Regions from separate parts of the Paenibacillus sp. 01T431 genome, predicted to be linked through region 2. Evidence: riboswitches for the same ligand, from Rfam matches in the RefSeq annotation. Region 2 holds a riboswitch; the other holds the start of a gene.
The links. A riboswitch is a leader RNA that binds a small molecule or an ion and turns the genes downstream of it on or off. The one in region 2 is predicted to bind cyclic di-GMP.
Positions count from the first base shown of each region.

Region 1 (24,769 bases), on a different contig from region 2:
AAGGGCCATAATCACGAACAAACCATTGAGAAGCAAAAGTTTCATTTTCCGGATGGGAGAAAACCGCAATACCTGCCTCGGTGTACTGCTTGACCACTTCATCTCCGTCTCGCTGCATGCTGAGAAACAGTTCACCGCTGTAGTCGACCCATTCCGTCACAGAACCAAAAATGTCCGCCTCACCTTTTTTCCCTTCGGCAGACGTGAGGCCACCTCGATGGTGTCCGCTAATTTGCTCGTTAACGCGAATAAATGGAAATCCGCCTTCTTTGGTATCTCCGAACCGGACATCGCCGTTCACGGCATACAACTGTGTTGTTAGATCCATATATCTCGATTCTGGAGGCAGATTATAAATGCGGACACTTCGAGCTTCCGTTAGAAGAAGGCGTCCATTCTCATCCAACCAGTCGATCAGTGCCGTCATTTGCCCAAAAACAGGACCGCTTGCAAGCACAACAAATGTCCGGTGCACCTGCCTGCCTTCACCGCGAAACTCGTGATACAGCTTATGACTGTTCACATCATCGTGTCCCCACCATAACCCGTGATGATGAAGATGATCGTCCGGCCCATCATGGATCAGTGTCTTTCCATGCGGTCCGATTAAGGGGTAAAAGTAAGGTTTCGCACTCGTAGCCGCATATAGGTACCGAGTAAAAAGTTTACCCTCAATGCTTACGACAACTCTCGCATTATCTTCCTGATGATCGAGATACACCCCAGGCAGCTCGCTCCAAGGATTATGCTTCAGGTCTGCTGGAGCAGCAGTTGAAGCAGCTTTTAATTCAAATAACAAATGGGTCTCCAGCGGCAATGAAACGTCCTGTACCAGTATATAAAGCGCACATTCAGCAATTGCACCTTGCGGCCCTGCTGACATGGCATACGGGCTTAACTGACATGCAAACGAAAGACCTGCCGAATGATTAACTGCGAATAGATTACAATTTCCTGACCATTCCAAAAGCCGCTTAAACATTGTTTCTTCCATTTCTACTCGAACAACGGCTGGCAGCGGAGTGCCTGCATGAATGGAAAGCTCCAGCGATTCGTCGAACGTCATATCGGATCCCCTCCTATTTGCTTTCTCCGCTTACCGTAATTTGATTGCTGCTGAACGCTGCAACGGAGTTTTTCTTCTCATAGAAGTGAGTCGCTGACGCCATAATCCCTTCCCGTGTATAAAAAGGGCTGTCTGGTCGAATAGGCAGCTCAACAGTTGTCCCTGTGCTGGAAGCTTGATAAATAGCAGTAATAAGCTCAAGCGTTTTTCTTCCTTCCACTCCCGTTACGAGTACTTCACCGCTGCCGTTTTCTATCGCGGTTATAACATTATCCAGCTGACCTTTGTGCCCTACATAGGTTAAGGAAGCTGTACCATCTGCAACAGCTGCAATTTGCCGCTCCAATTCCGGGTTTTCAATAGGAAAACCGTTTTCCTGTGCAGATGAAGCGGTCACCTGCCATGGCATCGATACACGCGCTTTCTCACCTTGGAAAATAAGCTTTTGCTCTTGTCCGTGATGAACGACGGAGCTTGTGATTTGAGCAATCGCTCGCGGATAGGACAAAATCGCTACCGACAAATCCTCAACTTCCGCATTATCATGGGAAGTATTAGCCATAATGGCCGTCACTTTATCAGGCATACCCATCATCCATTGGAACATATCGATGTGATGTACGGCATGGTTGAGCGTACAGCCTCCGCCTTCCTTCTCCCAAGTTCCGCGCCACCACAAATCGTAATATGTATATCCTCGCCACCAAAAGGAATCAACCTGCGCATGCACGATTCGTCCTGCAAGCCCAGAATCAAGCACGCTCTTAAGCTTCATGACCGCATCGCCAAATCGATTCTGGCTTATGACAGAAAGAATTTTTCCTGATGCGGCAGCGGCTTCGTTCATTCTATCGCATTCAGCCAGTGAAGATGCCATTGGCTTCTCGACAATGACATGTTTTCCTGCTTGCAGGAAGTCTACGGAAAGATCAGCGTGTGTATAGGGCGGCGTGCAAATCGAAACCAAATCGATATCATCACGCGACAGCAAATTTTTGTAATCGTTTACAATTTCACAATTCAATTGAAACTTCTTTTTTTTGTCCTGCGCGCTTGCATCATTAATATCGTATAAAGCAACAATACTGCAGCGGTTCCCAAGTGCCAGATAAGCTTCGATATGAGCAGACGATATTGAGCCGGTTCCAATAATCGCAACACGAATCATATAATTCCATCTCCTTAGTCATTTTCTTAACTGATAATACTAGTATACAATTAATTCAGACAAGTGCATATGCCTTTTTTATATGAATATATATAGCAAAATCAAAAAAACAGCCGACACCTCCTATGAGGATGCCTGCCGTTTCATTGTACATGATTACTTAAAATACGCGGGGTGTTTCTCTTTCAGCTCATCCTTCTCCAGTTGAAAACGATTCAAATGCTCATGCATCACTTTTTCCGCCGCATCTGCGTCCTTGTCCTTAATTGCCGTTACGATTGCACGGTGCTGGCTCAAAATGATGTGCCAATCATCGTTTGCAGCAAGGCGCAGCATCCTCACCCTCTGGTAATGGGCGCTAAGCTCTTGAAGCAGCTTCCATGTGCGGAGCTTCCCACATCCGATGATAATCGTTTTGTGAAACTCATCGTCGAGCTCAAACAATCGCTTATAGTTTTTTTCTTCGATACAGAGCTCTTGCAGGGCAATCAAATTTAGCAGCTGCAGCACTTGTTCAGCCTTAAGCTGCTCGCATGCCAGCCTGACGATTGTACTTTCCAGCGTTTCCCGCACGAAGCGTGACTCTTCCACCATATCCAGATCAATAAGAGAAATAAATGAACCTCGCTGGGGTATCGTTTCAATAAGTCCCTCTTGCGAAAGCTTAACGAATGCCTCTCTAATGGGTGTTCTGCTCACCTTCAGCATCTCGATTATATCTTTTTCTGAAATAAAACGGCCCGGCTCCAGTTTCAAATCCAATATATCTGATTTCAGCTTATCGTATACATAGTCACGAATAGATCCTTTTGCATCACGCGACGATTCGGAATTGTAGTTCATATCATTGTATCCCTCCTGATGGCACTGCTATTACTAATGTACCATAGCTTGTATAAACTGCAATAAGCCAAAGCAGAACATAATATTGTATAATGATTGTATTAATGAATTGGAGGCTATACTTTATGCTGTTGCCTGATTTTGATTTTATGTCCGATTCCACGGAAGAAACGTCTACAAGATACGTCACTTTTATTGGACCTAGCTTGAAGCGATTCGACCTTGCTATTACTTCCACTAGCCGTTTTTACGGCAAAAAACTAATTACTGACCTTCAGTTTGGCAAAACAGCGATTATCGGTCCTGATGACCTTGAAGAGGAAGGTTATCTTGAACATACGTTTAAGCTGACAGAAGAAGAAGCGGCTGAGCTCGCTCAATTCTTATACTTTGTTGTTGGAACGGTGCATTTTACCGATTAATCAGGGTACACTGAAATGGTAAACTAATACCATTTGAGAGGAGTCTGCTGATGGATCGATTTGTTCCTGAAAATCGCCAGCCCTATACAGATGTATCAACAGTAGAATCGCAGCGCAACGATCTCATTCCGGAGGAGTTTCCGGATGGACCGTATGGCTCTGATCTGCTGATGGAATCGCTAGGAAAAAGTACGCCTTGGAGAGTGGATCAGCGACCATCCAATCGCTTCGCTTATGAGAATCGAGCGCTTCATGCAGGAATGCCTCGTGACTATCCAGGTGAAGATGAATACGACCATGATTTTCCTGAAGTACATGATGAACCTTAAACCAAGCAAAAACGCCTTCGGCGTCCTTAGACGCTGAAGTAGCTTTGACGGTGAAATATAAGATAAGTATGAGAAAATTATATACTTTCTTATATTTAAACAAAGCCCTTGGATAACACGTGATATCACGTGTTTCCAAGGGCTTTTTTCCAAGCTTATTTATACGTTTGTTTATGCAGGATTAAGCTCTAGGTCATCTTCGTCACCGCGATTGAATGCTTCACGATCGAATTCGCCTTCGGAATCTGCTACAAGCAATGCAGTAACCGTAGTACCCGTAGCATTAACAGCCGTACGACCCATATCAATTAGAGATTCAACAGCAACAACGAGTGCAATACCTTCTAGCGGTAAGCCAACTGCTGTCAATACAACTGTTGTCGAAATGGAAGCTGGACCTGGTACGCCTGCTACACCGATTGAAGAGATTACACTAACAAGTACGATAAGTACATAATCTGTTGCAGTAAGCGATACACCGTAAACTTGTGAGATGAATACTGCTACAACAGCCGGCCAAACACCGCCGCAGCCGTTAAAGTTCATTGTAGCGCCAAGCGGTGCTACAAAGCTCGCGATTTTTGGTGAAATGCGAAGGCGCTTCGTAATAACTTCAAGATTGACCGGAAGCGTTGCAAAGCTGCTGCGTGTTGTGAACGCTACCGCTACCGTAGGATATGCTTTTTTGAAAAATTTCAAAGGATTAACCTTAGCGACAAAAGATACAAGGCCGCCAAAGACGAATACAAAATGCAAGAGCAATGCGATATAAGTTACAAGAATTAACATGGCAAGCGGTTCGAGTGTTTCCCAACCATATCTAGCAGCCATAACTGCAATCAAGGCATACACACCATACGGTGTAAAGCGAAGAACGAACTTAACAACCTGGTGCATAATCACTGTTGCCGATTGAATGAACGCTTTGAACGGTTGAACAGAATCCGGATTTTTTGCTCCTACCTTAACGATTGCGATAGCAATGAATAGTGCGAAAATAAGAATTGGCACTACTTTACCCTCTGCAGCATCGTTAATCGGATTCGAAGGCACTTGATCCAATATCACTTTGAAAAAGCTTGGAACTTCACGCGCTTCAAAATTTTCAGGTGTTTTAAGCTCGAAGCCTGCACCCGGATTAATAGCAGATGCTACTAGAAGTCCGATAATTGCGGCTACACCTGTCGTTGCAAGAAACCAACTGATCGTCTTAACGCTAAGCTTGCGTAGAAACTCAAGATTCGTAATCGAGATAATACTGTTAATAACGAGAACAAATACGAGCGGAATAACGATCATCTTAATTAAATTAATGTAGATGGAGCCGATCGTACCTACGCCCTCAGTATCTAGTTTAAAGTTGTTAAAAATGATACCTGCCACAAGGCCAAGGCCAAGTGCGACCAATACCCTCGTTCCGAAGCTTACACGTTTTTTGGCCATAAAATAAAGACCGCCAAGTATTATTGCTGATACAACTAAACTGATCCAGTTTGTTTCAATTGCTGTCAATAAATTATTTTCCATAATACAACAATCATCCTTTCTGTCTACACATTATGATTAATAGCAAAAATTAACTCTTAAAATCAATTTCGTTTTAATTCCGATAAGAATACTCTACTTTGCAGAAACAAATATATCATCGTTCTCAAACTTATGTCAATATGATTTTTCCACAGCTTCCAGAGAAATATTCGTTTAGCTTTTTGAAGTTTCGATACTATAAATATGTAGAGCTCTTTCAAGTATTACTTCGCACAAAAAAGAGACGTATAACAACCTTTTGCATCCGGTTGTATACGTCTCTTAGTGGCGTAACTTCAGTATAATTAGTTACTCCGTAATTTCAAATTTTGGTTTAACATTGTTGAAATCAAGATTTTCTCCACTAACCATAAGGCCCATGCCCCAATCAAAATGAGTATTTACAGAAGGCTTGTCGGCTGCATCACGATATTGGAACAAAACGTTTCTTCTCGTTCTGTCACTGCGGTTAACATCCGATCCATGAATCGTCAAATAGTTGAAGAACAGCACATCCCCTGCTTTCGCCGGGCAAAGCGTTCCAGATGAAATTGGATATTCCTTATGGTTGAGATAATGTCTTCCCACATGATTCAGCGGTCCTTCCAAATGAGAACCTGGGATAACCGCTAAGCAGCCATTTTCTGAATCGGCATCATCAAGATGAACGCTTGCAGCAAGCATCGAATGGTCGTTATGAGGGAAATATGGATAATCTTGATGCATAGGAAATGCTGCTCCATTCGCAGGCGGCTTCACAAGCATTTTGGAGTGATGAAGCTGTACATTGGGACCGATGATTCCATTCAGTACGGATACCATATTCGGATGAATGACTGCCTTAGTAAAGGAGGCATCATGATAATGCACATCATGGAAGCCTTTCAGAACGAGCTTCTTAAGCTGCTCTGGCGGGAGGAAATCTCCTTGCCATGCGTGGTTATGATCTGCCTGAGCAAGCGCCGCTCGTTGAATAACCCGCTCAACAGCCGCTCTCATCTCTACTACTTCTTCATTGTTAAACACGCCTCTAACAAGCAAGTAACCATTTTCTTTATAAAATTGCACATCTTCATTAGTGATCATGTTCATTCCCCTTATCGTATAATTAATGTGAATATGGTTTAATTATAGATAGGATATAGTGCAATCGTATTTACCTGTTAACGACATAATTTTGCATTATTACGCCATAGGAGCTGATCGTTCATATGTACGTTTGGTCAAAAAGCGAGGAACGCTTAAATAGATATGCAAGATTGCTGCAAGGTGAGAGCTTGACCATCCATGTTTATTATTGGGGAGCGGTACCAAAGCTTGTTGCAAATGCTGTTCATAAGCATTCTTTTTTTGAGGTTTGTTACGTGGCTGGAGGTACCGGTATTTATGAGGAAGGCGGAACGGCTTATCCTCTGCATGAAGGCGTGCTTTTTTGCTCGCGGCCAAATATCCGTCATCAAATAAGAGATGTAGATCAATTGGATTTATTATATGTTGCCTACGAGCTCGATGAGAAGCTTTCTAAGCCGGATGAATTCGAATATTACAATCAGTCTTTAAACAGCGGCACGATTTGGATTGAAAACCAGCAGCATTCTCCAACAGCTCAAATTTGGAAATCGCTGCTCATTCCAAGCGAAGAAATGTTCGCTGTGCCAATCGCCTTGCTGAATCAGCTGGCACATGCCTTGATCCTAACGTTTCCTACAATTGTAGGTGGGAGGAACAAAAATACAGAAATCATTTTGCCCGCATCCAATGCAGCTATCCTCATTAGCCGCGCAAAGCTGTACATACGCGATAATTTAGGCGCTAATTTGAGCTTATCGGAGGTTGCCCGCTACATTAATGTGTCGGAGCGCCATCTATCTAGGCTTTTTTCTCAAAGCGTTCATGAATCGTTCTCCATGCTTGTTAGACATGAGCGAGTCCGCGTGGCGGAGCAGCTGCTATCACAAACAGCAACGCCGATTAAAACCATCGCTGAGCGCTGCGGCTTCTCATCCGTACATTATTTCTCCCGAACGTTTGCCGAAGCAAAAGGCATTCCTCCAGCTGCCTTTCGCGAGGCAAGCCGCAGAAATACCGATGATGACTAGATGCATCTCTGATTCATTGATTATAGGTCATGAATCGTAATCTCGCTTCTGACCATAAACCTTGCGTTAACGCCTGCTTGACCGATGCCTTTGGAAATGTAAAAGGAGCCATCCTTATTGTGATGAAGGCCTTTGTAGATCCCTTTCACGGACAACGGGCCCTTTGGCTTTAATGCAAAAAAGAACGGCACGTTCAGCTGCTTCCCATGCAGATGACCGGCCATTAAATATTGAAAAGGGCGATTAATTTTTAGAACGACATTAGGATCATGCGTCATAATGACGACAGGCTTGCTATCATCCATACCTCTAAATGAAGGTAAGATTCGGCTATGATGAGAGCAGTCATCGTCGATTCCGACAAGCTGAAAATCATCGAGCATGACATTCTCGTTACGCAGCACCTTAATCCCATAAACGCCAAATAGATCGAGCAATTTCTTTAAACGCGGAAGCTCATAATCATGGTTTCCGAGCACTGCATAGACAGGTATTCCGCTGTCTGCTATAGCTTTAAAGTAATAGCCTACCCGCGTCAAATAGTGTTCTTTATACGTATAATCGCCGGTCAGAAAAATGTAGTCAGGCTGCACGGAGGCAATGACATGCTGAATTCGCTTTGCGCTTATGCGCAGCCTGTCTACATGCAAATCGCTTATTTGCAATATGCGTTTGTTAATGCCAATGGGATGTGTAATTTTTTCGATTTTCAACCACTGGGTTGGGAGGATAAAGAGCAGGTACAAGAGAAGCACGGTTATTCCGAGCGTTAGTATAATAGCCAAATGTGTCCTCCTAATCATTGAAACCAATTCTGAGTTAATCTATCCAAAGGAGTAAATGCCTGTCCCTGTCATGAACTTTACTACTCTAATTAGTATAGTAAAGTTACGACTATAAAGCTACTTGCAGCTGGTTGCCTAACAAACGGCTGAACAGTCCTTTTTTATCCTCAGCGAGCATGATAAAATGGCCCGTTTGCACGATTTTCCCATTTTCCAACACGATAACCTGATCTGCATTCCGAATGGTCGATAAGCGATGAGCAACGACGATAACGGTCATTTTTCCCTTAAGCCGCTCTATGGCTTCTTGAATTTTTGTCTCGTTCAAGCTGTCTAGTGCACTTGTAGCCTCATCCAAAATAAGGATAGATGGCTTTCTTAATATTGCTCTAGCCAAAACGAGTCTCTGACGCTCCCCGCCTGATAAACGTATTCCACGATCACCAATAATCGTATCGATGCCATCCGGAAGCTTGCGAACAAATTCAGCCGCAGAAGAGAACTCCATCGCTTCCCATATTTGATCTTCCGTCGCATTCGGATCGATTAATATTAAGTTATCTCTAATCGTCCCATGGAACAGAAACGGCTCCTGCGGGACATAACTGATTGATCTTCTTAACGACAACAGATCCTCATCTGTAAGCGTCTTGCCGTCAATGAGCACATGACCAAGTTCTGGCTTCATAAGTCCCATCATTAGATCAATTAATGTGCTTTTTCCCGCGCCTGACTGTCCAACAATGGCGGTCATGCCATTAGCAGGGATGCTCAGATTAATAGCTTCCAGCGTATACTCCGGCTGCTCCTCGTCATACCGAAAATAGACATGGCGGCATTCGAGCTGGTGTTGGAGTGTCAGAGGTAAAATATGCTCTCCGCCTAAACTACCTACATCCTCTAATTCTCTGGCCTTTATGCACTCCTCTTGCAGTTCCATCAAAACTTGAAAAGCAGGCAAAGAGGAAGCAATCTGTTCCATGCTGGCTTGAATACCAGTAAAACGTGGCCATAAACGTGAGAAGATGACCAAGATGAGTACTAAATATCCGCCTTGGCTCTGAAACAGCATCACTGAAATGAAAACAAAAAAAGCAATCATTATAGCTGAAAACAGCTTGTAAAAGAGCTGCGAATTACTTCGCACCTTTGAATTTTCATACCGTTCCCGTGAGATATCACTCGACCAATTTAACAACCAACGATATCGAGATGATTCAAGCAGGTTACTTTTAATATCTTTCATCCCATTAAAATGATCCGTAATACCGGCTAAATAACTTTGAGCCAGCTCAATCGTCGTGCTCCCAATCATTCTTGATTGCTTAATAAATCTTCTGGAGAGAAATGCTATAACAAGCCCACAACATAAAACGAATAAAGTCATTTTTATGGATATGAACAAGGCAATTCCAATTTGAATAACCGTAAAGGCTATAGATGTTATCATCTGCAAAAATAGAAAAGCACCATTCGTCACACGTGAAAGTTCACCAGTAAGAGAATTAATAAGGTCTGTTTTCCTTTTTCTTATAAAAAATCCCCAATTCGCTTGCAACAGCGCTAGATAAAGCTCTAAACGTATTTGATTAACAAAACCAGTGTGTATTCTTATTTCTCTTAAGCTTAAATTACGACCAATTACTGCTTGAAGAGCGACAATCAAAATATATATCGTTAAAATAATAAATAAGGCCCTTTCTTTGGGAAGCTCCTGTAACGAAGCTAATAAAGATAAACCTGGTAATGATGCAAGTGGAATGTTCACTATTCCAATCACACTAAGTAAAGGGGCTAGCAACAGCATGCTCGCGCCATCAAGAAGTCCAACAAGCATCATGCCTATGAGATTCAAGTATAGAATCTTGCCTCCGTATGCATGCAGCTTTTTGGAAAAATACATTAGATGATTCATCGCTTCATCACTTTCCGTCTTTAGGAATAGGTTACATTAGCAAACATACCGGTGACCGTAAATCGATGCATTTCTTCTGAACCTGTAATATAAAGGGCTCCGCTTCGCAGCCAGGCATGAGCAATCAACTTGCCGGCTTCATCTTTTGTTGTACCTAAATAAAGTGTACTGCTTATTTTACGTCTCTCCAGCATTTGCATGCCAGCTATTGCTCGAGCTAAACATTTACTATCCCAAGGCGTATTTCTGCTTGCAACTTGAAGAACATAACGGATTTGCACTAATGTTTTTCTATGCTCTGCTTCAGCATCACTCTCCGTTTCTTTCATGTATTGCCCAAGAGTAGGAGCGATTTTAGAAAACGGCTGATTTAGAATCCGTATACGAGCGTATCCTAGTAATAATGTTGCCTCTATTAATAGAAATAGTGTTTTGAAATCCAATGAAAACAATGCTTTTAATTTCATCAACTTCCCCATGACATCACCATATATTTAATCTTTTATATAAACGAGTCGTTCTTCAAGTAGATGAGACAAAAAAGAAAGCACTTGCTCTTCACACACTTCTCTAGCAACATCAAATTCTTGAAGTAAAGCTTCAACTACTTCTGATACCGTTGCAGGCTGTTTAATCAGATTCCATATTTGGCTGCCCATTACACCCAAATTATAATATTTACCATTCTCAATACTCAAAATCACCTTTTCTCCGCCCATATCACTTACAATATTGTTGCTATCTTGCATAATCAGCTGCTGTAACTCTAATGTTTGAATCGTAATTGCTTGGCTCTTTGTCATCTTCTAATCCCCCGTAGATATGGTTTGTAAAACGAGTTCGACAAGCTCAGGAGCGGTAAACCTTGCGATAGGTCTTTGCACCTGATAAATAGGCAATTCCTCAGCGAGTAAGGCAGATTTAGTGAAATGCCACCGCGTTAGTCCTAGCTTTTGCACTAAAAATTGTCGATATGTATGTTGAAATAAGAGGTCTAGGCGAGCAAGTTTATGAACAGGAACAATTGACACCTGATCTGATTCCGTTATTACAAGCTCGAATATCCCTCCAAGCGGCAATACATTAGAACAAAAGTCTGCCTCGATTGGAAGACAAAATTTATTCTCTCTTCCATAAATAGATCGAAGTTCTTCGTTGTTTACACCAAATGCGTCTAAGCTTTGCTGCCATAGCTTTTGCTGCGGGTAAGCTGGGATAACTAATGGCATTTGATCTAAGGAATCCCGTGTCACAGCAATAATATCATCACTCAAGAGCGAATAACCCCGTCTAATAAAAGCTGAAGCTAAAGTCGATTTCCCAGCACCGGAATGACCAACGAATGCATAAGCTTTACCATTGATGGCAATTGCACTTCCATGCAACGGGTACATGCTGCGTTGAAATAGCAGTGCACCAATACAGGTACCGAGAACATAAATTCTAATCAGATCATCATCTGCACCTTTATTAGGTGATATGATGATCTGATTACCATTTTGGATCCGAAAAACTCCCGCGTCCGGCATATTTACTGTTACAACGTTTTTCTCAACAACAAAATCATAAGGCTCCAGTTCAATCATTTCTGTAAAAGAGCTATCGATTAGAATTGTTATGTCTATTGGCTTACGGTCTCCTAAAATAGGAGTCAATTCCGGCAATGGAATTTCGCTCTCGATCGTTAGTCCAAACGCACTATACACCTTTTTCGTTCCCGTCAGCTGCAAGGTCCTCACTCCATCAATTTCCTTAGTAATAATTAGAAGGTCCTTATACTACTTAAGTATAAGGACCTTCTTCTTCATAACACACATAATTCCTTAGCTAGTAAAACGTGGGTTTTCAGACCATTTACCTGGTATATAAGCCTCATCAGTAAGTGGACCGTTTTTAGTAGAAGCCGCAGTCATATGTACATGAAGGACCTCTAATTCAGGTTTATTCCATTGTTTTTTCGTTTGCATTTTGTCACCTCCCTTCAATTCAATTTTATAAGAAAGCGATAAACGATTAGGCTGCGCATCAATAATCTGTAATTCGGATCAAGCGCAAGCTTAGATTGAGCACCTTGCTCAATTTGTGCTAGCGCTGATTGGATCACATTGCAATCAACAAATTGCATGAATTCTCGATCTTGGCTCATTTTTCTCAGCTCATCTGTGAATGCTTGCCATTTGGGACGCATACGATGAACCCAATCCGCTCCCTGCACTCCTCTTGTGCGCTGATTCAACCTTACACTGTCGGGCAATAAATTATGAGTTGCACGTCTTATCAGGGCTCGATCCATTCCATTCTGAACGTACTGATCCTCTGGTAGTGACAAGCAAAAACGAATGACTCGTATATCATTAGTGGGGTCTCGCTTCCATAATGAGTGTCTTAATGAAAGTTTTGTCGAAAGCGTATTGCCTGCATTCCAATGATAGACTTCATCAAAATGGCTTCTTCTTTCATCGTACACATTTTTGGCTGCAAACCATCCAGAAGCATCAATTCCATATTCACTAAGCCGATTAAATACATCGGTCCTTTTGGCGAAATCGGGATGAATAATCATAGGATAATGATAATTTTCTCCAATGGGGCGCAATTGATCTATAAAGGGGAAAGCAGTACGGCTTACATTTGAAAATACATGAGCACGACCAGAACCGATATTCAGACTATACTGACGCATTTCTCGAAGCAGCTTGATCCATCTCATTTTTTTCAACAATGTGGCGTAATAAGGAATGGCATCTCCCCACGAGATTGACAAATTGCCTCTGCCACCATTAAGCAGCACACCAACTCCTTGCTCCTCTGCTTTCTCAAACATTCCTTTCATCCAGAAAGAATTCTCGAAAAACTTATAAGGCATTTCCATAATATTTAGAAACCCGTCGATTTCGGAGTAAGAATCTCTCCCTTGAAAATCTAGGTAGTGCTCTTCAATACCTCCCACATGCCCAACAGTCGATTCAATAAGTGGTCTTTCATTAGTCAGCATTGATTTGGGTGTATAATCAACAAAGTCGCTTGTAGGTACGTAGCTGAACGTGTGCAGACTTTTATTTTGCGGTCGCAATGCCTTTGAAGCAAAGCCAACAATAGAGCCTGAATCCAAACCGCCGCTAAGCTGTGCTCCGACATTACGATGTGTCCGCAGCCTTGAAGTAACAGCTTGTTGAAACACATCCTGAAATGCCTCAACATACTCATCATTTGATTTAAAGCGTACGACTTCATCTGGTCTCAGTTGGTGATATCTTGCAAGAGTAATTCGTCCTGCAGTTATCGTTATCGTATGAGATGGAGGGAGCTGCTCAATATTCCGATAAGCCGTCTTGGATGCATCCGCAACGTCAACCATGCCAGAAATAGCCAGAAACTCAGCAAGCCATTGTTCATTTAACAATCTCTCCTTACCCAGCAATGTAAGTAAGGGTTCAATTGTTGTACAAAAGGCAACACGCTCATTATTTCGATGATAATAGAGCGTGCGACCTCCGGAGAAGTCTCTAGCACCAAACAGCTTTTGTCTTCTACAATCCCAGATTAGGAAGGCGTAATCACCAGCTAAATAAATAGGTGTTCTATCCCCCCATTTATCATAAGCTAATAAAATTAGCTCGCTATCCGTCATATTTCTTCTTAATTGCTGCTCTACTCCGAGTCGGTTGAATAATTCTATGCGGTTATCAATAATTGCATCTGCAGTTATAACAAGCCCTCGTTCATCATCCAAAAAAGGATTACGTTCATTGATCGACTCAGGTGTAATCCATTGATTATGACAACCTAAAAATATATTATCGTCATGCCAAGCTTGAGCTGTATTACATGGAAACTGAGAAAGTGCCTCCATTAAAGCATCGCCCTGCTGCCATGCCAAACTTTCCTTGCCGGTATGAAAAACTCCTGCGATGGCGCTCATCGTGGCCTCCGGGTGGTCATCGAATTTGTTTTATTAACGTACTTGTTTCAAAAATTAGGCATTTGTTTTTAGTTCTTTATAAAGAACATATTTGAATATTACACCTGAAATAAACCTTTGTCAATGACTTTTCTACGATAAACTGCAAAAAATTCATAGTTTTTGTTCTTTATTAAAAACAAAATGTCGATTAGTTTTTCGCCTGAGTATTTTACAATAAAAACATTTTTTTCAACTCTACATAGTACTCTTATAAATAAAAAAATAACCACTCATTATTAAAATAAGTGGTTTTAATGTTTGAATAAAAAAATAAGTGCGTTATAGCTAACAACCTTTCGTAATTAAGAATAATTCGTTATAATAGAAATAGTCTACAACGATGTGATAACGGAGGAATTTGTTATGATTGGAGAACGCATTCAACTGCTGCGCAAGAGAAATGGCCTATCCCTTACAGAGTTATCCCAACGGGCGGGCGTCGCTAAATCTTATTTAAGCTCCATTGAACGAGGGCTCCAGCAAAATCCTTCGATTCAATTCCTCGAAAAGGTAGGCGCCGTATTGAATGTGACGGTTGAAGATTTTTTAAATACCGATGAAAAAAATGATCGCAAACCCGACAATTTAGACAACGAGTGGGCTGATTTAGTAAGAGAAGCTATGGCTTCCGGTGTGAGCAAAGATCAATTTAAAGAGTTTTTAGAATTTAATAAATGGAAAATTAAGCGCGAATAGCGCTTTTTCCACTTTTATACAGCCGTTACTTGCACATCATTATCCTTACTTTCTTCAAGACAAAGCAATACTTTCCTTACTTCGTCCTTGCTGAATCCCAAAGAACGTGCTTTCATGATTAATGTTACCCATTCCATATCCAATTCCTGAATATCTTCTGCTTTAGCTAGTACCATCTTCCCATGTCCCCCATTCATTTCAGGACGGTTGCACCACTGACTCCATGCGTTTAAGGTGCCCAGATACTAAACGCATTTCAACGTCTCCCATGCTTGTCATTCGTTTATAGATGTATTATAAATCACCACAAGTGCGCATACTGTCGCTTCATGTCTCACAAAAATGATAGATAATTACATTTTTTGTCGAATTTATTTAAGTAATGTTAAACGGAACGAGAAATAGGTAAGAGCTATCAACAGACATAGAAAACAGACCTAATTGTATTTAATTATTACTCAGCTTTTAATTATGATGTTAATTCTTTAATGGAATCTCTAGTGGTCTCTTCCTCATAACCATTTGGATTCAAATATTGCCAGCGCCATGAGTCAGCGCACATCTCCTCTATCCCAAGTGTCGCAACCCAATTCAACTCCGCGTTTGCAAGCATCGTATTTGCATAACAAATGGCAATATCTCCTGGTCTACGATCTGTAAATGAATATGGAATACTTCGTCCCGATACCTTCTCGAATGCATTAATCATCTCTAATACACTATACCCGCGCCCAGTTCCGAGATTAAATATATCCACACCTGATTTGTTCATGATTTTTTCCAGTGCACATAGATGTCCTCTCGCAAGATCCACGACATGAATATAATCCCTTACGCCTGTGCCGTCTATGGTTGGATAGTCATCTCCAAAAATATTAACTTTTTTAAGCCTGCCTACAGCTACCTGAGATATGTATGGCATAAGGTTATTTGGAATACCATTAGGATTCTCGCCAATTCTTCCACTTTTATGTGCACCAATTGGGTTAAAGTATCGTAAAATTGAAATCCCCCATTGCTCGTTAGACTCCGCTAAATCCTGTAAAATTTGTTCTAGCATGAGCTTTGTTCTTCCGTAAGGATTCGTTGCTCCAAGCGAAGAACTTTCTTCAATCGGCACATGTTCCGGTCGACCATATACCGTTGCAGAGGAGCTGAATACAAGCTTATGAACACCATACTTCTTCATAACCTCACACAGGATTAAGGTGCTAGTAATATTAGTGTGATAATAAGACAGTGGCAATTGCACAGATTCACCTACTGCCTTCAATCCTGCAAAGTGAATTACTGCATCAATTGTATGTCTGGTGAAAACACCTTCAAGTCCGATTTGATCCATTAGATCCATTTGATAAAATGTAAAGGCTTTGTTTGTAATTTCTGCAACTCTGTTTAATGAGATGTAGCTGCTATTTGACAAATTATCAACAATAACTACCTCATACCCTGCTTCAAGAAGTTCCACACATGTATGACTTCCAATATAACCTGCTCCACCCGTAATTAAGATAGCCATTTCATTGACCCCTCTCAGCCTTCATTATAAGAAACGTATTTATTCTTTATTAAGAACACTATATGGAATAAAATCCCTGCATCTTGAAAAACTACAGGGATATATTTTCTTCTTTCACTTACGCTATACAGTACTTCCCAAATCCGAGATATCATCTAGCCAGATATATGGCGCAGTACCTGTCACGGTTACTCCTCTAAATACAGATTTCGTAATAATTGCAGATTTATTTTGTCTCAACCAATTAAAGTTGATTTTACTATTATCAAAAAATGAATGAGAAATGACTGCTTTTTTGTTATTATCTGCTTTTCCAACTACAGCATTAATAAAAGTAGTTCCTGTTACAAGCGAATTTCCATCCATGACGAGTCCAAGATTTTGAAACAATCCATTTCTTAGTGTATTCTGTCTCATATATTTAGTATCACTTGAACCTAGCTGAATATCAGTACTACCTAAAAGAGGAGTCTTTGCACGAATAAATTCACTATTGCTGATATGGCAACCCTCAAACCTTGCAGAGCCTTCAATAAGAGTTAAGCCCTCTACAACTATTGGACGTCCTGCATAATCTTGCGGAACTAATATAGATACATCATAATTTTTCACTGTTACATCCTTGATAACAGCTCCGGCTGCTAATAAATTAAAGTTCGGAGTTAACGAATTATCAGAACGCCAATCTCGTTCAACGGTTATATTGGTTAGATAACATCTGCCATAATTATATCTACCCAAGTTAAATCCCGTAACACCCGCATCCTTAATAATGACTGGCACACCACCTTGCGATTCAGATACCTGAAACCCTAGTGAAGTAACATTTACGGTATAATACAGCTTATCTGTACTTATGCCTGTCGGAATCTTACCGGACCATTGCTCAAACGATACTTGTGCTCCGTTACCCATAAGATGAGGTGATTTAAATGTGAATGTGCCTGTAGCAACATCAACAGCAGGTGATCCAAAATAACCATACACGCTTGAACCATATACTAAGCCGTTTTTAACCTGACAATTTTGAACAACTGCTCCCCTTACATCCAGCAGTCTTAAATTTCCGTTTCGAATAACAGCTCCGTTAACAAAGTTATCTCCCTGTACCCATAACTCACACCCATCAAATGAATTATTAATGTATTTGACATTTGCGAAATTCGGATTTGAGCTAACACCTCCAATATTAACGCCTTCAAAGGTATTTCCCTCTATCAAGAGATTTGTACCATCGGCATTAACTAGATGTCCACGTGCATTATTATAAATATAATTATCTTGTATAAATATGCGATAATTAAGCTCAAACCCATTAGGACGATCTGCTGTTTTATACGGAATATTGGTTTCACTGTACATTGATTCGATATCGATTCCGAACATGGGCGGTGTACCGTTTCTAAAATTAGTTGTTACACCATCGTCATCATAGCCAATATGATGAATCTTATTTCTGTAAATATGAGTATCATTTGAAGCACAGATAGAAATTCCTTGTCTTCTGCAATGATGGATATGACAGTCATGAATAAGAACATTTTGACCCATCTGTTCCTGCGTATATAAGGTAGGATCAAGCTGATATTTCTCATAACCCGTTAAAATTCCATCGCCGGTACAATTTGAAATCTCCATATTGCTTATTTCTATATTATTGGATCCAAACGATCCGATCCCGTACCCGCTTTCATGCGTATAAAATGAATTATCAACCTTAGCCCGAATATCCGCAATTTGACTATCTGTTAGAGGAGCTGTAATGGGTATCGCAAAAATCATTTTATTATTTTTACTTAAATCCTTATCCTCATTAAGAAACCAGCCTCTTCCTCCTGAGCTGGCCGGTGCAAAAACACCGTTCGTTCGTGAGCCAGTAAGTGTTGTTTTAGATACGGTATCTTTATATTGATAGAATTGATAGCCTGTAGCATTTACACCCGCAATGCTCCATAGTCTAAAGCTTGCAAGAAGCCCGGGGTTTGCGTAACGGTCAATCACCTCGCTGCGAATCCAGTTGGGGTCATTGTTTAGCGTTCCGTCAGCGTTTATACCTCCCCTAACAAACTTCACAAAAATCTCATATACGTGGTTTTTCTTATCGCCTACTAGTTTACCACCTGATATCTTTGCATTATTAATTCCTCTCATTTCGACAATCGTATAACTTGGAGATGAATTCCCCTCCAGCATTATTACACAGCCTTGCTCAAGCTCTAAATGAATACCGCTCAACATGTTAATAGCTACGAGAGTACTTGGATCCATTCTTACAATATAATTTCCACTTGGTAGAATGACATGTACAAATCCTTGCGATTTAGCCCAACTAATAGCATCATTTATTCCTTTAGTAGTCTCAGCTGCATTTATGCCTAAGTTGCTAATAGCAAAACGGTCTAGTTCTATTCGGTAAGAGCCTTGTTGACTCATAGAACTCACCTTCCTTTTACACTATCTTATGTAGCTTATCCGTAAAAGGTTACTTATTTCCACCAGCTTCTATACCATGACGTCGCTTTTCTGCCCTTCTGAATATTGCACTTATGTTTGGTAGTTTGATTAATAGATTTTTAAAAATACCGAGTAAATATTTGAATTGCTCCGTTCTATGGAATACGATAATATAAATCCCATTTACTAGAATGAGGCAGATTATGCCTTTAAGCAGTAGCCATAGTACGTTGGATGTCGGAAGAAAATAATTGATTCCACCAACAATGATACATGCAACAATTCCAATAGCAGTGTAGAGCATGTAACTCATAAAATAGTGCACTACAGGCTGACGAAATACCTTACGATAAACAAGCAATGGCGTATACCAAAAAGGAACCGCTAATCCGCTAACTAATGTTCCAATGAATATACCGGCAATACCTAAATATTGTACAAGGATCAGTGATAAACCAAGATTGACCGCAGCCTGGAATAAAGGAGCAAATCGGTCCTCATGAAAAATACCGGCTGTCGTTTTCACTGCGCTTAAAGAGTTCCGCATGCCTCTTTCATAAAAGGATAGAACCAATATCAGCAGTACTACATTCGTCATTTTATACTCTTCGCCTATCCAAATGTCGATCAGCGGCTCAATTAATAAATATAAACCAATTGATAAGAGTGAATATAACCAAAAGTTAAGAAGATATGTAACCTTGAATATTCGATAAACAGCATCGGGACTTTCTTTCGCAACCAAATTACCCAAACTGTGATACATATTGGCAAATATCTGATTAAGGAATGTTCGACAAATATCAATAAGCATTTTGTAATTTGAATACAGACCTACCGCTGCGATACTGACAAAAGAAGAGATAAGAATACTGTCTACTCCAAAAATAAAGTAATTCCCGACATTTTGAAGAATGATCGCTTTCATATTTTTAATGAAATTGGCTTTCGTTTCGGGATCCAGCTTGCTCTTTACCTTTTCCTTTAAGTATGGATATAATTTATCTACAATTAAGACCAGAATAATGGATGTTATAATGGAAAGAGCGCTCTCTACTGCAAGATATAAAATATAGTTCTCCGTGTAGTATAAAATTGCTATTTTCATGCAGGTAGAGATAATCGCTGAAATTGAAAATACAGCTGTTACGATGTAGTTTTTCTGATTTACATTAAGAAAAGAGTGTTTGTAAACAAACAAATAGGGAGCAGCTGTATTGATAAGAAAAAGTATATATATCAAATTGAGGTTTTCAACACTCGTTTCTTTGATGAAGAGATCCAAGAAAGGCATAACCCCTAAACCGAGAACTAGTACTACTCCTGCTATGACCAGATATGCTTTTTTGTATAACTCCATTAAGGCTAATATTTTGGGCCTATCATTATCGGCAACAGGTTTATAGAGATTATATATAATACTTGAGCCGATTCCAGCCTCTGCCAATGTAAGCATGGCAAGAATACTAGTAAACAACCCATTAATCCCTAGGTATTCCATGCCTAAGCTGTTAATGAAAACCGTCCTGGATATAAAACTCAAAACCGTTATAATGAGCTGGTTACCTAGCCCGACTGAAATATTCAATAATGAACTTTTTACCCTCATGCGAAGCTCCTATCTGACAAATCCCATTGTTACTGTTCTCATTGCTCTTCAGTCTATATTACTCTCTTGTTATAATTTACAATTCGAATACAGAAACCTTGAGTAAAAGGCAAGATATTAAATAACATAGAGTACACTCCAATATCCTTTGTGTCCCCTTGTGAGAAATCAACTGCACCGTTTCTTCTTGTTACCTTCATTAAGTATTGGATTGCTCTCTCTGCTCCTGCTGAGCATTCTTCAGAAAGTTCTTCAATCTGAGATGCCTGAAGCAAAAACCAGCCTAATGTTGCTGTAGTAGATGAATCTGCTCTTGTTTCATTCCGTGTTACCGTCCAGTTCCAATTTCCTTCTGGCCTTTGAAAAACAAGAATGGCCCGCGCGAATTTTTTTACAAACCGTTCTAGTTTCGCCTTTGAATCATGTGCTTCCGGTAATTCACTCCAAGCATCACAAAGACCAATTGCTAGCCACCCTAGCCCGCGTCCCCAGCCAAATAAACCGAGTGGTAGTGCATTTCCCATGTGGTATGCATGACTTGGTATGAAATGATCGTCAAGCATACCGTACCTTTCATATTGCTCCAACTGCTTGACTGCTAACTGTACACATTCCTGTTTGTTGTACCTTATTCCATAGGTAACCAGAAACGGACAGATAAAACCTATCGTATCGACATATCGATAATTTTTCATAAATTTCCGATATTGAACCGTTCCATCTTCTCCGATATGTGACTGTATAAGCTCCCAAGTACTGTCAAAAGCCGGTTTGAATTTTTGGGTGTCTATACCTTCTAGCTTCATAACTCCGTAAGCAAGAATGGCAGAGTCGATGTAGGAAGGAAGTTCCCTCCATTGACCATTCTCGTCGAATTTTGTCTTAAGAAATTGTTTGATATTTGTTTCAAGCTCTTTATCTGTACCATTCTTCAAGCACTCGGATAATCCTAATAACAAAGATGCTTCCTGCCAATGCTGAATAACACTCTTAGAATAATTACCTTTCAGCATGTCGATTGCTACCAGTCTAACATTATCAGTTACTTTAATTTTTGGTGTATGATTAAGCCAATTAACGCCAATATGCGTAATGGATTGATTCCATTCTTGTTTATTTCTATATCTACCGATATGTATTCTGCTCAGCCAATCCCTGCTAATTGGCATAATATCAATAAATATTATAATACCGATTAGCCCCAATAAAATAACAGCTAGAATCTCTAGCATCTTATTCGCTCCTTCACAAACAATTATATCAACGCATATAGCTTTTCAATTTCCAGCTCTGTTCCGAAATTTTCCTTTGAAAGCTGGTTTGAGAAGAATTGTCTTAGACTTTCATTTTCTATCAGCTGCTGAATCCCTTCAGATAGCGATTCTGAATTCATGTCAACAATTAATCCATTTTGGTTATGTACAATTTGATCTTTTGCTGTACTGAAATTAGTAACAATAATTGGTTTATGCAAAATCTTTGCTTCGTCAATAGCTATGGATTTCCCCTCAAACCGTGATGGTTGAACGTAAATATCTGCCTCTTTGATATAAGGATATGGATTTTCTTTAATCCCTACTAAATGGAAGTGGTCAGTGAGCTGATGCATATCTATCAGTTGCTCCAACTTACCCCGTTCTTCCCCTTCCCCTATTACATACCAGTTTACGTTATACCCTTTAGCCACTAAAATCCTACATGCATCTATTGCCATTTCAAAACCTTTCTGGTAATTCAATCGTCCGATTGAAACTATAGAAATTCCTTTGTTCAGATTTAATTCGGTCATTTCCTCTGACATTTCATGAATCAGTGTAGGCGATACGATGTTATGAACGACTCTAATTTTTTCTATAAACTGTGGAAAGCGTTGTATCAATACTTCTCCACATCCTTCCGAGACCGTGATTAGATGATCTAATTGCTCAAAGTATGGGGCATCTAAAGACGGATCCATCCGCAGCTTGTCGTAATCATTATGAATAAATCCAATTTTTTTTGTTGCGTTTGCTTTCTCAATACTGAAATAAATAGGATCCTTCTCAAGAAAACCTATTGCAGCATCATACCTTTTATGGAGCACCGGCAGCGCTTTAGATAAATATTTCCAAACTCTTTGCTCAAGTTTTGCTGGATTCTTTTCTGTATAAAAAATGTATCCTGCTTTCAATCTTGCTAACGCTAACCCTATTTTTCCGTTCTTCAAACAATCTATGACTGCCAGTTTCATAGACATATCAAAATATCGGTACTGAACAGGCTCTTCTAACAATTTCACAGAGCTTGGAATCTTATTTAAAAATATTCCTTCGTGCTTGAACAAATAGAGATCCACATCAAATCTCGAATAATCGATTGTTTGTAATAACGAGAGAAGCGACTTCTCGGCACCGCCGCAATTTAAATTATTCATTACAAATAGAATTTTAATTTTCAAGGCATATCCACCTATTCGAGAATTTTATACAATTTATGAATTTCATCTTCCGTCCCTAAATGAAGACTCGATAAATATTTTGTCATCCTTGTACGAGTCTCTTGATCCTCTATCAACTTAGAAATCCCAACTGCTATGGCATCGACATCCAAATCAACGATTAATCCCTCAACGCCATCTTTAATTTGGTCCTTAGCTGTACTGAAATTAGTTATGACGATAGGTTTATTCAATATTTTCGCCTCATCGATTGCAATTGCTTTTCCTTCAAACCATGAGGTTTGTACATATATATCCGCCTGTTTAATATAAGGGTATGGGTTTACCTTCAGACCAAGCAGTTTAATATTTTTATCCAATCCTTCACTTGTAATAAGGGCGGATAGTTTTTCCCTTTCTTCACCTTCGCCGATTATATTCCACTGGAATTTATAACCCTTGTCCAATAGAATTCTGCAGGCTTTAATCGACAACTCAAATCCTTTCTGAGCATGCAAACGACCAATAGATAAAATAACTAGCTCATCACTCTTACGATCATAAACATCCTTCTCAACCAAATCAGCGAGCTGATTAATGATCTTCGGAGAGACAATATTATGAATAACTTCAATTTTTGAATGTTGATCGGGAAATCTTTGTTTTAAAATATGGCCGCATTCTTCAGAAACGGTTACAATATGATCCATCTTTGCGAAATACCCCTGATCAAAATAAGGATTCATCCCCAGCTTGTCGTAATCATTATGGACCCATCCTATCTTTTTGGCGGCATTAACCTTCTCCGCACAAAAATAAATAGAGGTTTTTTCTAAAAACCCAATAGCTACATCATATTTCTTCTCTACTAAATCAATGGAACGAGCAATATACTTCCATCCTTCTTGCTCGTTAATACTAACGCTTTTAGACATCCTACTTTTGTAACTGAACATGAATCGACTATAGGCCAGCTTTGCATTTCTCCTAACCAAAAACTGGGATACCGAAGGGAAAAGAGGCTTAATAAAACGATAATAACTTTCAGACATCGGCAGAATGTGAACATTCTCAGGCACTAAATCCATAAATATGCCTTTATGACTAAACAAAAATAAATCGACGTTATATTGATTGAAGTCAATTTGAGTAATTAAATTAATTAAGCTTCGTTCCGCACCACCAGCTGAAAGACTTGGAATGACAAACAATATATTTTTTTTCATACCCACCTCATGTTAGACCACATAAATAATCCACCGCTTTATAAGACATTTTCTGAATGTTTGGAATTACCTGCTTGAGCTTCTGTATCAGCTCTGCCTCTTCTTGGACCATTTCATCGAATTTCTCAATTAATAGGACACTATTTGATAATTCTTCGATACCAAGTACCAGCTTTTCTTCGCCAAAAATATCTCTTGCTATTCCTTTGGACTTCACACTGTATCCAAGTACCATCGTCGGAACGTAGTTGGAGTAAGCAGCAATAGTAGCATGTGTACGTGCACCAACAAAAAATCTCATTCTAGCGATATAACCTTTATATTGAATCGCTGTTAAATGATCCGGCAAAAGAATAATTCTACCTGTATGCTTGTAAGTTTCATAATAGCCTTTTAACACCTCATAATCATTGTTCCCATTTATAATAACGTGCGGAGTTAAGGCAATCGTCATATCCGTTTTACTCAATATATGCCGTATCAGCTCGTCGATCGCAGCCTGCGATTGTTTATTCCGTTTCCATACCAACGGACTAAAATTAATTCCAACTGTGTTTCCTTCCTGCCACCCTTTTGGCAAATCCAACTCTTCTTTTTCCATAGTGAATGCAGGATCTGCACAAAGCTTTACGTTCTTAAGGCCTTTACCGATAAGCATATTGTAGGTCAATGACTCACGAGATAAGATTAGATCAAAGAGCTTTAAATCCTCCAGCTTTCTTTCCGACATA
Region 1 covers NZ_JBFTPT010000013.1:19,293-44,061, reverse strand. The annotation lists gene AC1DM9_RS22735 (DUF6807 domain-containing protein) at 1-1,066, opposite strand, end outside; gene AC1DM9_RS22730 (Gfo/Idh/MocA family protein) at 1,080-2,234, opposite strand; gene AC1DM9_RS22725 (GntR family transcriptional regulator) at 2,391-3,077, opposite strand; gene AC1DM9_RS22720 (DUF3055 domain-containing protein) at 3,203-3,499, shown strand; gene AC1DM9_RS22715 (hypothetical protein) at 3,550-3,828, shown strand; gene AC1DM9_RS22710 (dicarboxylate/amino acid:cation symporter) at 4,000-5,355, opposite strand; gene AC1DM9_RS22705 (phytanoyl-CoA dioxygenase family protein) at 5,665-6,441, opposite strand; gene AC1DM9_RS22700 (helix-turn-helix domain-containing protein) at 6,567-7,454, shown strand; gene AC1DM9_RS22695 (metallophosphoesterase) at 7,475-8,239, opposite strand; gene AC1DM9_RS22690 (ABC transporter ATP-binding protein) at 8,349-10,154, opposite strand; gene AC1DM9_RS22685 (lasso peptide biosynthesis B2 protein) at 10,175-10,633, opposite strand; gene AC1DM9_RS22680 (lasso peptide biosynthesis PqqD family chaperone) at 10,649-10,957, opposite strand; gene AC1DM9_RS22675 (aldolase) at 10,961-11,893, opposite strand; gene AC1DM9_RS22670 (paeninodin family lasso peptide) at 11,978-12,121, opposite strand; gene AC1DM9_RS22665 (lasso peptide isopeptide bond-forming cyclase) at 12,136-14,076, opposite strand; gene AC1DM9_RS22660 (helix-turn-helix domain-containing protein) at 14,482-14,814, shown strand; gene AC1DM9_RS22655 (anti-repressor SinI family protein) at 14,829-14,990, opposite strand; cyclic di-GMP riboswitch class II at 15,007-15,090, opposite strand; gene galE (UDP-glucose 4-epimerase GalE) at 15,284-16,333, opposite strand; gene AC1DM9_RS22645 (right-handed parallel beta-helix repeat-containing protein) at 16,457-18,766, opposite strand; gene AC1DM9_RS22640 (lipopolysaccharide biosynthesis protein) at 18,816-20,396, opposite strand; gene AC1DM9_RS22635 (glycoside hydrolase family 88 protein) at 20,450-21,628, opposite strand; gene AC1DM9_RS22630 (glycosyltransferase) at 21,652-22,833, opposite strand; gene AC1DM9_RS22625 (glycosyltransferase) at 22,845-24,038, opposite strand; gene AC1DM9_RS22620 (polysaccharide pyruvyl transferase family protein) at 24,046-24,769, opposite strand, start outside.
Region 1: it holds a riboswitch for cyclic di-GMP, as region 2 does, so the genes downstream of both, AC1DM9_RS22655 (anti-repressor SinI family protein) here and AC1DM9_RS30515 (transglutaminase-like domain-containing protein) in region 2, are expected to answer to the same signal.

Region 2 (5,283 bases):
GTGTTTGAAATGCTCATTACTTTTTATCGCTTTTTTCGCTTATCCCGAAGGATTTGCGAGGCAGTTATTACTCGTTGTTCAGTTTTCAAAGAGCAATCTTTTCTCTCTTGTCGACCGTGTATCTCGTTGGCGACCTAGATAATATATCATAGGCGTATATAGCATTGCAAGTGTTTTTTTCATTATTTACGAAAAAGTTTTCAACACTCCTATTTGCCTTCTAATTGCGTAATCGTTGCTTCGCTTCCTCCGCACCTATATTGAAGAAAGACATAAAAAAACGAGCTCTGCGATTTCCGCAAGCTCGTATGACTTCTAATATGTTTTTGTAACTGTATATTGAGCTGCATCCTTGATAAGCTCATACTTTTTCTTGCCCTTCTTTAGACCCGCATCAACAGTCGTATCAATCGTAACCCATTTCCCATCCAAGTACACTTCGTTCCAAGCATGATAAACATCCACATAAGTAGATTGTCCCATCAAGAGCTTCGTAGGGATATCCACGCTCCGCAGCATTGCCGCAAACAATGAAGCGTATCCGTAGCAGATATCCTTTCTCGATTTAAATGTGCGATCAATATTGGGGAGGTAATCAACTGACAGATTAGCAGCTAATTGATTATCATAACTTACATTCGTAATAATATACTCGTAGATTGCCTTTACTTTCTCCATATCCGTTTTTTTATTGCTCGCTAATTCTTTTGCCTTGACGATGGCGCTGCTCGCATTCGACCAGTCAATGTTCTGGATGGAATTCAAGTACAAAACCTTGTTGTCTTTCAAATCAAGCGTCACGGTTTCTTTCTTCGCCAGTTTGTATTTGTTGCCTGTTGTATTCTCTAGAACAGATATCGTATATTCGCCATTGCCAAGCTGCAATGGAAACTTCTCAGCTGTTTTTCCGCCGGTTAGATTATATGTATAGTTTGATGCGCCTTTTGCGATCATAAGCTTCGTTTTCACTTTAGTGTTCACTGCATATTGTACGGAGACAACACCTTTATCTAAATTCCCCGTATTGAGCCAATCAGAAGAGTCCGCTTCATTTGCCTGAACGACCGTTACATGGATGGATGCAAAAAGAACAAAAGCTGCGATGACTAACATAAATTTACGCATGAATATACTCCCTTCGGTAGCTGGCTGCCATCTTACGGAAGGCCCTTTAGCTTTGCGTCCCTACCTTTCGATAGGTTTGCCATTATCGTGTGAAGCGCTTTGTGATGAATTTCCCCTATACAAACAAAAAAAAGCCTGTTCATTCGGTAGCTGGCTGCCATCATACGGAAGGCCCTTTAGCTTTGCGTCCCTACCTTTCRATAGGTTTGCCGTTATCGTGTAGCGCTTTATTAGTTCTATTCTACCATATGAATCTAGCAAATCAATAGATTGTACTACAATATCAATCATAATTTGAATGTTTTTAAGGATTGTTGTTGCAAATTCTCGATATTAGAAAAAAAAGAACCATTGGCTGCTAAAAGCCAAACGGTTCCTTGTTTCTTTCTTATTCAGCAGAACGCTGATCTCTCATATGAGGGAACAACAGTACATCACGAATAGATGGAGCATCTGTTAGAAGCATGATCAATCGGTCGATACCGATTCCTAGTCCGCCTGTTGGCGGCATGCCGTATTCCAGAGCGCGGATAAAGTCTTCATCCATCTCATGCGCCTCGTCATTTCCATGCTCACGCTCAACAAGCTGCGACTCGAAACGCTCACGCTGATCAATCGGATCGTTAAGCTCCGTAAATGCATTAGCATGCTCACGTGCTACGATGAATAGCTCAAAACGATCGGTGAAGCGTGGATCTGCTTCGCTCTTCTTAGCAAGCGGCGAAATAGCAACCGGATGTCCTGTAACAAAGGTTGGCTGAATAAGCGTGTGCTCACCGAACTGTTCAAAGAAAGCGTTGAGAATATGACCAAATGTCATATGCGGATCAACGGCAACTTTGTGTTCTTTCGCCAAACGATGGGCTTCCTCGTCGCTCATTTCCACGCCGAAATCTACGCCAGTCGTTTCTTTGACAAGCTCAACCATGCTGACGCGACGCCACTGAGGTGTCAAATCAATCTCTTGGCCTTGATAAGTGATTTTCGTTGTTCCAAGAACCTCTTGCGCAATATGTGCGATGACATTCTCTGTCAATGCCATAATATCCTTGTAATCAGCATAAGCCTCGTAAAGCTCAATCATTGTAAACTCTGGATTGTGGCGAGTCGAAATCCCCTCATTCCGGTATACACGGCCGATCTCATATACTTTCTCCAATCCGCCTACAATCAGTCGCTTCAAATGAAGCTCGATTGCAATACGCATGTAGAGCTGCATGTCCAGCGCATTATGATGCGTTTCGAAAGGGCGTGCTGCAGCACCGCCTGCAATGGAATGCAGCGTTGGTGTTTCTACTTCTAAATACCCGCGGGAATCTAGGTAGCGACGCATGGATTGAATGATTTTGGAACGAGTAATAAAGGTTTGTTGGACGTCGGGATTCACGATAAGGTCAACATAACGCTGACGATAACGAAGCTCTACGTCTTTCAAGCCATGATATTTATCAGGCAATGGAAGAAGCGACTTTGTCAAAACTTCAATATCACGTGCTTTGACAGAGACTTCGCCTGTATTCGTTTTGAATACAACGCCTACTACGCCAATGATGTCACCGATATCTAGCAAATCAAAAGCTGCAAACTTATGCTCTTCAACGGAATCTTTACGAACATAAATTTGAACCTTGCCGCTCAAATCTTGAATCGTAGCAAAACCCGCTTTGCCCATACCGCGTTTCTGCATAATACGGCCAGCAATACGCACTTCAACCGCTTTTTCTTCTATTTCTTCTTTGCTAAGCCCTTCATAGGCTTGTACAATATCTTCGGCGTTATGAGTGCGTTCGAACTTTCGGCCAAATGGATCCACACCTAACCCTCTAAGCTCGTCCAATTTGTTTCTGCGAATTTGCAAGAGCTCACTTAGCTCCTGCTGTTCATTGTTTTCTTGTTCCACTTCTTTCATCTCCTTGATCATTCGGCAAAAGCAAGCAGCTGTCACCGGATTCATGCAGCAAAATCTCGTTTCGCAATAAAATATAAGCAATGTATAGACCTGTAATATACGTTCTTATATTTTAAACGTTCAAAAAGCTTCCTACAAGGAAGCTTTTTGAACCGCTCATAGCAAACATTATTTTTTGATATCGAGAATTTTGTATTGAATAATGCCGACTGGTACGCTAACTTCAACAACGGTGCCTTTTTTCTTGCCTAGAATCGCTTTACCAACCGGGCTTTCATTTGAAATCTTGTTTTGCAAAGGATCGGCTTCCGCTGTACCAACAATGGAATAATCCATTGTGTCGCCATACTCCATATCCTCAACCGTTACGATCGAACCGATGCTCACGGTATCAATATCAATATCGTCATTATTTATAATACGCGCATTGCGCAACATTTTCTCAAGGGTAAGAACGCGGCCTTCGATAAATGCTTGCTCATTCTTCGCATCTTCATATTCCGAGTTTTCGCTTATATCACCATAGCCAATTGCTACTTTAATACGTTCAGCTACTTCACGACGCTTGACCGACTTTAGGTTCTCTAATTCATCTTCGAGCTTTCGCAGCCCTTCTTGAGTCAGAATGATTTGCTTATCGTTCATCTTTCCGATTCTCCTGTCATGTGACTAATTTTTCATACCTTGTATGAATTCACTGTTACCTAATATATTACGCTTCTTATTCCTCATACCAACTGTTGTTTGAAGCGCTCTTGATGTCTTCGTTAGATTATATTGCACGATTATATTGCAAAGTTACCCTGAATGTCAATCAAAGCCAGACGACCCATTGAAACCGTTTCATTTCTGAAATGTAGAGCAGAAGCCGCATGATAGCGGCTTTTGTCGAATGGTGTCGGCTCGCTCCCGTTACAGGGTAAATCGCATAACCGATCTATTTGTATTTTAGTAAGCGCCTACTTCTGCAGAACCCGCTTCTTTGCTGGAACAGCACTGACAGCTTGGAATTCTTCGTCCTCTCCAAGCGAGTGGACGTAGTTTTCCAAAATCGCTACCATCGGATCACGGCCTGTATGTTCGAGCAGCCTTTTTGCATCCTCTGGTGAGAAAACGTCGCCATTCCCAATTACGGGAATCGATACCGCTACTTTGACATCCTTTATAATGTCCCAATTAGCCTTACCCGTATACTACCATGCAAAATGGCCTTGTCGCTTACCATCTCCGCACATACAAGACCCGTTCCAAACTCCTTGGCAATTAATCAAAGGCAGGATAGCACACGCTTGCCATCGGCGCTAGCACCACTCTGTTCTTCATTTCGATGCCACCGATTTTCAGCATGTCACTCCTTCCTCCTCTTCTAACTGCTTATTGTTCATGTCTTGTGTACCAGACAGCACTATTCACGGTTATCAGACATTAATTCCTCATAGCTGATTCCGAGCGTCTTAGCGATATGATTTAATAACTTCGTATCCGTCTTTCTTGTTCCTCGCTCCAATGAGCCAAGAACGGCCACCGATACGCCAAGCTCCTTGGCCAGCTCCTGCTGAGTATAGCCCTTCAGCTTTCGAAAGGCTCTGACGCGCTGCGCCAATTGATTGTTTTCCATAACGTAATGCCTTCCTTTCCATCCAGAAGCGCTGCTTCAGATACTGCGCTTACCTCGGACTGCAGCCGATGTGTTTGATCCAAAACATCATGCAGCGGAACGAGAACGAACGACCGCTCCATCATACGCGGATGCGGCAAAGTTAATTCCTCTTGATCCATTCTGACATTATCGTATAGGAGCAGATCAAGGTCAATGGTTCTCGGTCCCCAACGAATTTGTCGAACTCTACCGAGCTGCTGCTCGTACTCCAAAAGCTGACGCAAAAGCATTAATGGAGATAGTGTCGTTCGTACAGCTAATGCCATATTGATAAAGGGCGGTTGCTCTGTGTAGCCTACCGGATCAGTCTCATACATGCCTGACACTCTGCTTACCACGATGCTCGGGTGCGCATCGATGAGGCTAATCGCTTCCAGCAGCAGTTGCTCACGGTTTCCCATGTTAGATCCTAAAGCAATATATGCCTCTGCCTGTGCGCCATCAAGCGGGAATTGTTCGTCCATCATTGTCCCGCTTTCTGCGCAGTTCTACCGTTACTCCGTCAAAATGGATATCAAACGGCGGGTTTGGCTTCGTTACTCGAACCGTCACTTCATTTACCATAGTATAAACTTCCAGTACTTGCGAT
Region 2 covers NZ_JBFTPT010000025.1:148-5,430, forward strand. The annotation lists gene AC1DM9_RS30515 (transglutaminase-like domain-containing protein) at 316-1,125, opposite strand; cyclic di-GMP riboswitch class I at 1,138-1,216, opposite strand; cyclic di-GMP riboswitch class I at 1,268-1,346, opposite strand; gene lysS (lysine--tRNA ligase) at 1,514-3,034, opposite strand; gene greA (transcription elongation factor GreA) at 3,203-3,679, opposite strand; gene AC1DM9_RS30530 (tRNA-dihydrouridine synthase) at 3,994-4,203, opposite strand; partial or broken gene AC1DM9_RS30535 (tRNA-dihydrouridine synthase) at 4,215-4,381, opposite strand; gene AC1DM9_RS30540 (helix-turn-helix domain-containing protein) at 4,440-4,652, opposite strand; gene folK (2-amino-4-hydroxy-6-hydroxymethyldihydropteridine diphosphokinase) at 4,604-5,161, opposite strand; gene folB (dihydroneopterin aldolase) at 5,136-5,283, opposite strand, start outside.